Regions from separate parts of the Actinomadura sp. NPDC047616 genome, predicted to be linked through region 2. Evidence: riboswitches for the same ligand, from Rfam matches in the RefSeq annotation. Region 2 holds a riboswitch; the other holds the start of a gene.
What was found. Region 2 has a riboswitch for cobalamin ahead of ABZ801_RS10060 (CbtB domain-containing protein). Riboswitches for the same ligand answer to the same signal wherever they lie in the genome.
Positions count from the first base shown of each region.

Region 1: linked by a shared signal. The riboswitch ahead of cobN (cobaltochelatase subunit CobN) and the one ahead of ABZ801_RS10060 (CbtB domain-containing protein) in region 2 are both predicted to bind cobalamin.

Region 1 is NZ_JBEYTB010000012.1:232,478-235,711, forward strand. Features, by position in the region: gene cobN (cobaltochelatase subunit CobN) at 1-1,280, opposite strand, end outside; cobalamin riboswitch at 1,339-1,464, opposite strand; gene ABZ801_RS27595 (sulfatase) at 1,608-3,234, shown strand, end outside.
Region 2 is NZ_JBEYTB010000003.1:522,818-526,051, reverse strand. Features, by position in the region: gene ABZ801_RS10070 ((2Fe-2S)-binding protein) at 1-444, shown strand, start outside; gene ABZ801_RS10065 (CbtA family protein) at 476-1,210, opposite strand; gene ABZ801_RS10060 (CbtB domain-containing protein) at 1,230-1,454, opposite strand; cobalamin riboswitch at 1,486-1,676, opposite strand; gene ABZ801_RS10055 (cellulase family glycosylhydrolase) at 2,012-3,234, shown strand, end outside.

The sequences.
Region 1 (3,234 bases), on a different contig from region 2:
TCCGGCAGCGCCTCGAACCAGCGGCGGTAGGCGTCGAGGGGCACCCGCGCCGGGGCGTTGCGCAGCTGCTCCTCGGTGAGCCACTCCACGTCGTGGCCGCCCGCCGCGATCAGCGCGTGGATGAGCGCGTCGCCGGTGTCGGGATCGCTCCAGTACGTTCCGTCGTCGCCCAGCCGGTAGCCCGCGGCGGCCATGTCGCGCAGCAGCCGCACGGCCGAGGTGGGCGTGTCGAGCCCGACGGCGTTGCCGACCCGCGAGTGCTTGGTGGGGTACGACGACAGCACGATCGCGACGCGTTTGCGTTCGTTCGGCACGTGCCGCAGCCGCGCGTGCCGCACGGCGATCCCGGCGACGCGCGCGGCCCGCTCCTCGTCGGCCACGTAGACCGGGATGCCGTCGGGGCCCTCCTCCTTGAAGGAGAACGGCACGGAGATCAGGCGCCCGTCGAACTCGGGGATGGCGACCTGCATGGCCGCGTCCATCGGCGACAGCGCCCCGTCCGACTCCTGCCAGGCGGCGCGGGGCGTGGTCAGGCACAGGCCCTGCACGACGGGCACGTCCAGGGTCGCCAGCGCGCCCGCGTCCCACGATTCCTCGTCGCCGCCCGCACTGGCCTGCGACGCGACCGTCCCGCCCGCCGCCAGCACGGTGGCGACCAGCGCGTCGGCCTGCTTCAGCAGGTCGAGCAGGCCGGCGTCGGCGCCGCGCAGCGACCCGCAGAACACCGGCAGCGCGTTGCCGCCCTTCTCCTCGATCTTCCGGCACAGCACGTCGACGAACGCGGTGTTGCCCGACAGCTCGTGCGCGCGGTAGAAGACGACGCCGACCGTGGGACGGGCCGGGTCGGTCCCGTACGACCCGTGCACCCCGTACGACGGCATCGCGGTCGGCGGCGCGAAGCCCTCCCCCGTCAGCAGCACGGTGTCCGACAGGAACCGCGCCAGCTCCCTGAGGTTGGCGACGCCGCCCTCGCGCAGGTAGCCCAGCGCCTCGGCCGCCACCCCGGCGGGGACGGTGGACAGGCCCATCAGCTCGGCGTCCGGATCGGCCTCGCCGCCGAGGAACACCACGGGCAGGCCGCCGCGGCGCAGCCGCTCGACGCCCTCCGGCCAGGTCTTGCGCCCGCCCAGCAGCCGCACGACGACGACGTCGGCGCCCTCGGCGAGCCGGTCGACCTCCTCGGCGGCGAGCCGCACCGGGTTGGCCGTCACGTAGCCCGCGTCGGCCGCGCGGGCGGCGAGCAGTTCGGTGTCGGCGGTGGACAGCAGCAGAACACGCATCGGCAGGGCCTCCTCCGGGGTCCGCGCCCCGGCTCGGTGACGAGGTCACGACGGCGCGGAGTCTCCTGGCTCCCGGATCGACGTCTCGGCCCCCGGCCTTCCAGCGCGTACGCCGTGGCCCTGTGCGGAGGCGGACTCCCCGGTCACAGTTGCGGGACAGCCCCGGATTCGCACCGGGTTCCTCCCCTACCGTCGGCCGCCATCGTAGCCGTGACTGAACCGGCGCCCCAGAGCCGCCGTACACAGGTTGGGCAGCGCGGACCGGCCTTCCCTGCGAGCCGGCATGCGCGACAGTGGTCAGCAGGCTGCGTATGGGAGGACCCCCTCGTGTCTCTCTTCACGCCTTCCCCCCGGGAGACGGCGACGGCGGACGGCGACGCGACGACGCCGGAAGGCGTCCCGTCCCGCGAGCGGGGGGCGTTCGCCGTGCTGCGCCGGCACCGCGTCTGGTCGCGGACGGTCACCGTCCTGGCGTTCCTGCTGGTCGCGTTCGCCCTGCTCACGCCGAACCACCTGAACAGGCTCACGCCCGGCGCGTTCGCGCGGGTGCCGATCGAGGGCGTCCTCGGCGTGGTCCTCGTCCTGGCCCTGCGCGGGCGGGCCCGGCGGATCGCGGCGGGGCTCGGCGGCGCCGCCCTCGGCGCGCTGCTCGTGGTGAAGATCGTCGACATGGGCTTCTACCAGGTGCTGGTCCGGCCGTGGGACCCGGTGCTGGACTGGGCGTTCGTCGACGCGGGCCTGGAGTTCTTCACCGGCGAGTACGGCGGGGCCGGCGGCGTCGCGGTGCTGGCCGGGGCGGTGGTGCTGGCCGTCGGCGTGATCGCCGTCATGGCGCTGGCGGCGGTGCGGCTGGCGGGCGTCGCGGCCCGGCACGACACCGGGGCGGCCCGCGCCGTCGTGGTGCTGTGGGCGGTGTGGACGGTGGGCGTCGTGTTCGGCGCGCAGCTCGTCCCGGGGGTGCCGGTCGCGTCCTCCGGCACCGCCAAGCTCGCCTACAACCGCGCGCTCAAGGTGCGCAGCGGCCTGCACGACAAGGAGGTGTTCGCCCGGCAGGCCGCCGTGGACGGCTTCCGCGCCACGCCGGGCGACCGGCTGCTGACCGGCCTGCGCGGCAAGGACGTGCTGGTCGCCTTCGTGGAGAGCTACGGACGCGACGCCGTCGAGGACCCGGAGTTCTCCGCCCAGGTCGGCGCGGTGCTCGACTCCGGCGGCGAGCGCCTGCGCGCGGCCGGGTTCGGGGCGCGCAGCGCCTGGCTCACCTCCTCCACGGTGGGCGGGGGAAGCTGGCTGGCCCACGCCACGCTGCTGTCCGGCCTGTGGATCGACAACCAGCAGCGGTACCGCAACCTCGTCGCCGGCGACCGGCTGACGCTCAACCGCGCCTTCGGCCGGGCCGGGTGGCGGACGGTCGGCCTCATGCCCGCCATCATCCGGGCCTGGCCGGAGGGCCGGTTCTTCGGCTACGACCAGGTCTACGACAACCGCACCCTGGGGTACCGGGGGCCGCGCTGGGCGTACGCCACCATGCCCGACCAGTACACCCTGTCGTTCTTCCAGCGCGTCGAACGCGAACGCAAGGACCGGGACACGCCCGTCATGGCCGAGACCGCGCTGGTGTCCAGCCACGCGCCCTGGGCCGCCGTCCCCCGCCTCGTCGACTGGAACCAGGTCGGCGACGGGTCGATCTTCAACGGCCAGGGCGGGATGAGCCTGAAGAAGGCCCAGTGGCCGCCCAACGACCGCATCCGGGGCGAGTACCGCAAGTCCATCGAGTACACGCTGAACACCCTCATCTCCTACGTGGAGACCTACGGCGACGACGATTTCGTGCTGGTCTTCCTCGGCGACCACCAGCCCGCCCCGCTGATCACCGGCGAGGGCGCGAGCCGGGACGTCCCGATCACCATCGTCGCCCGCGACCCCAAGGTGCTGGACCAGATCTCCGGCTGGGGCT
Region 2 (3,234 bases):
GCGTACGGCGTCGTCCCCGACCTGTCCGGGCTGCACTGGCGCTGGGCCCCCGGCGCGCCGATCGCGCTCTGGCTGGCCGACCCCGGCGGCTGGCCCGCCGCGGACGATCCCGCCGCCACCGCCGGGCTCGTGCACCGGACGGTCCTGGAGGGGCAGCTACGGCCGCTGCGCGCCACGCTGCTGGAGACCGTCGGGCTCGCGGACGGCCTGCTGTGGGGCAACGCGGCGGCGGCCCTCGCCGGGACGCTGCGCGCCGGCACGCTCAGGCCCGAACTGGCCGAGCCGGTCGGGACGCTCGTGCGAGAACTGTTCGAACGCGAACCGCTGGCGGGCACGGGCTCGTTCACCCCGGACGGGTTCGTCCGCCGGAGCTGCTGCCTGTACTACCGGGTGCCGCCCGGCGGCGAGATGTGCGGCGACTGCGCCCTCCTGCGCCGCGCGTGAGCGTCCCGCGCGGCGCGGGAGGGCGCACAGGTCAGGCCGCTGTGGCGGCCGGTGACGGCCGCCGCTGGAAGGAGCGCTCGGTGAGCGCGCCGAACACCAGGCCCAGCGTCGCCCACAGGACGACCTGGACGCCCAGCGACGCGATCCGGAAGTCCCACAGGACCGTGGCCGGGAACCCGTCCGCGACCGCGTCCGGCGTCGGCGTCAGCCGGTACACCAGCGCCAGGACGACCGCGAACCCGGCCGTGGTCGCGATCGCCGCGTTCCAGGCCCCGAACCGGGGCAGCAGGCGGCGGAACACGATCACGGCGGCGACGACGGCCAGCACGCCCAGCGCCACCATGCCGAAGTACAGCGCGGTGCGGCCGCCGATCGTGTCGGGGTTGCCGACGGCCGGGGGCGTCGGCGGGTACTTCAGGAACGGCACCAGCTCGACGGCGACGAACCCGCCCAGCGCGACCAGCGCGGCGGTGGCGCGGGCGCCGAACGCGCCGACGCGGCCGTAGGCGACCGCGAACGCGATCGCGAACAGCCCGCCGAGCGCGACGCCGTACACGCCGAGCGCGGTGACCAGCCCGGCGGTCTTCTGCACCGTGCGGCTGACCACCTCGTGCTCGTGCCCCTCGTGGGCTGCGGCCGCCTTGGCCTCCTCGAAGGCGATGGCGTGGCCCACCTGCGGCTCCCCGTACAGCCAGGCGACGACCAGCGCGAGCGCGGCCGCCGCCAGCCCGGCGAGCATGCCGCGGACCAGCAGTGTTCTCATCATCGGGGAATCGGCCCGCCCGTCAGTGGCAGGGGAAGCCGAGCAGGTGACGGCCGTCGTGGGTGAACTCGTGCACCCAGGTGCCGCCGATCAGGGAGGTGGCGCCCTGCTCGGCGCCGACGAAGTAGATCAGCACCAGGCCGAGCACCGCGGCGAACACCGCCCACGGCAGGACCTGGCGAAGGGGGATGCGGACGGGCGCCGGACGTTCTCCGGCAGGCGTCGACGGAACGGCGGTCTGAGCCATCTCAGGGTCTCCTCACGGGGTTCACTCGCCCCGGTACGGGAGGACGACGGGTCAGTGTCCTGACTCCCAGATCAGCGCCTCCCGCCGACCTTCCCGCCGGGTGTCCGGCCGTGGTCGTGGAGTGGGGGAGGCTCCCTGGTCACAGTGGCGGGACCGTCCTGGAGTCGCACCAGGTTCCTGCGCACCGTCGCCTCGATGTGCACTTGTTGGGGAGAGCGTCCCCTTTGTGGTGGTCCAGCGTCAAGTGCGGGTTCTGTTGCCCGGAGGGCAGTGCGGGGCCGCCCCCGCCCGTGAAAGAGCGACGTCGCGGACGAGGCGGCGCCGTACGAGGTGAAACGGGCGCCGTGCGAGCGGACGGCGTGAAAATCCGCCGCCCGGCATGGGGTTCGTTGACCGTGCGGACGGCGCGTTCCCACAATCTCCGGCGATTCACCTCCGCGTTCGCTCCCACGAACCGCCCACCGCGACCGCCCACCGCGACCGCCCACCGAAACGCACTTCGTCCCCGACCTGGAGGCGCCCGAGCCATGACCCATCCCCCAGGAACACGACCGCCGGTGGCGCGAGCGGCGGCCGCGCTGGCCGTCTGCCTGAGCCTCGTGGCCGCCGCGCTGGTGGCCGTACTGGTCCGTCCGCCGGACGCCTCCGCCGCCGCCCCGGCGGGCACCGGCACCGGATACCTCAGCACCAGCGGCAACCGGATCGTCGACGGCACCGGCCAGACGGTCCGGCTGACCGGCATCAACTGGTTCGGCATGGAGACCGACAACAAGACCTTCCACGGCCTGTGGGCGCGCGGTTACAAGTCGATGCTCGACCAGATGGCGCAGCTCGGCTACAACACCCTGCGCGTGCCGTACTCCAACGACGCGCTGAAGCCGGACGCCAAGGCCACCAGCGTCGACGGGGTGTCCAACCCGGACCTGGTGGGCCTCAGCCCGCTGCAGATCCTCGACAAGGTGATCGCCTACGCCGGCCAGAAGGGCATGCGGGTGATCCTGGACCGGCACCGGCCGACCAGCGCCGGGCAGTCGGCGCTGTGGTACACCCCCACCGTCTCCGAGACGACGTGGATCGAGGACTGGAAGGCGCTGGCCCGCCGCTACGCGGGCAATCCCACCGTGATCGGCGCCGACCTGCACAACGAGCCGCACGCCGACGGCACCGACCCCAACGGCACCGGCTCCTGCTGGGGCTGCGGCGACCCGGCCCGCGACTGGCGGCTGGCGGCCGAGCGCGCGGGCAACGCGATCCTGTCGGTCAACTCCAACTGGCTGATCTTCGTGGAGGGCGTGAGCTGCCCCAGCGGCGGCAACGCCAACTCCTGGGACGACATCCCCGACGAGCACTGCGGCTGGTGGGGCGGCAACCTGTCGAAGGCGGGGCAGTACCCGGTGCGGCTGAACGTCGCCAACCGCCTGGTGTACTCGCCGCACGAGTACGGCATCTCCGTCTACCGCCAGCCCTGGTTCGACTCCGCCGACTTCCCCAACAACCTGGCCGCGATCTGGGACCAGCAGTGGGGCTACCTCTACAAGCAGAACACCGCCCCGCTGCTGCTGGGCGAGTTCGGCAGCACCCTGGCCGACCCCAAGGACAAGGTGTGGCTGGAGAAGCTGCTCGCCTACGCGGGCACCGGGGCCACGGGGATGAGCTTCACCTACTGGTCGTGGAACCCCAACTCCGGGGACACCGGCGGCATCCTCAACGACGACTGGACGACGGTGAACCAGGCCAAGCAGAGCATCCTGCAGCCGTACCTGATCCCGCCGACGCCCGG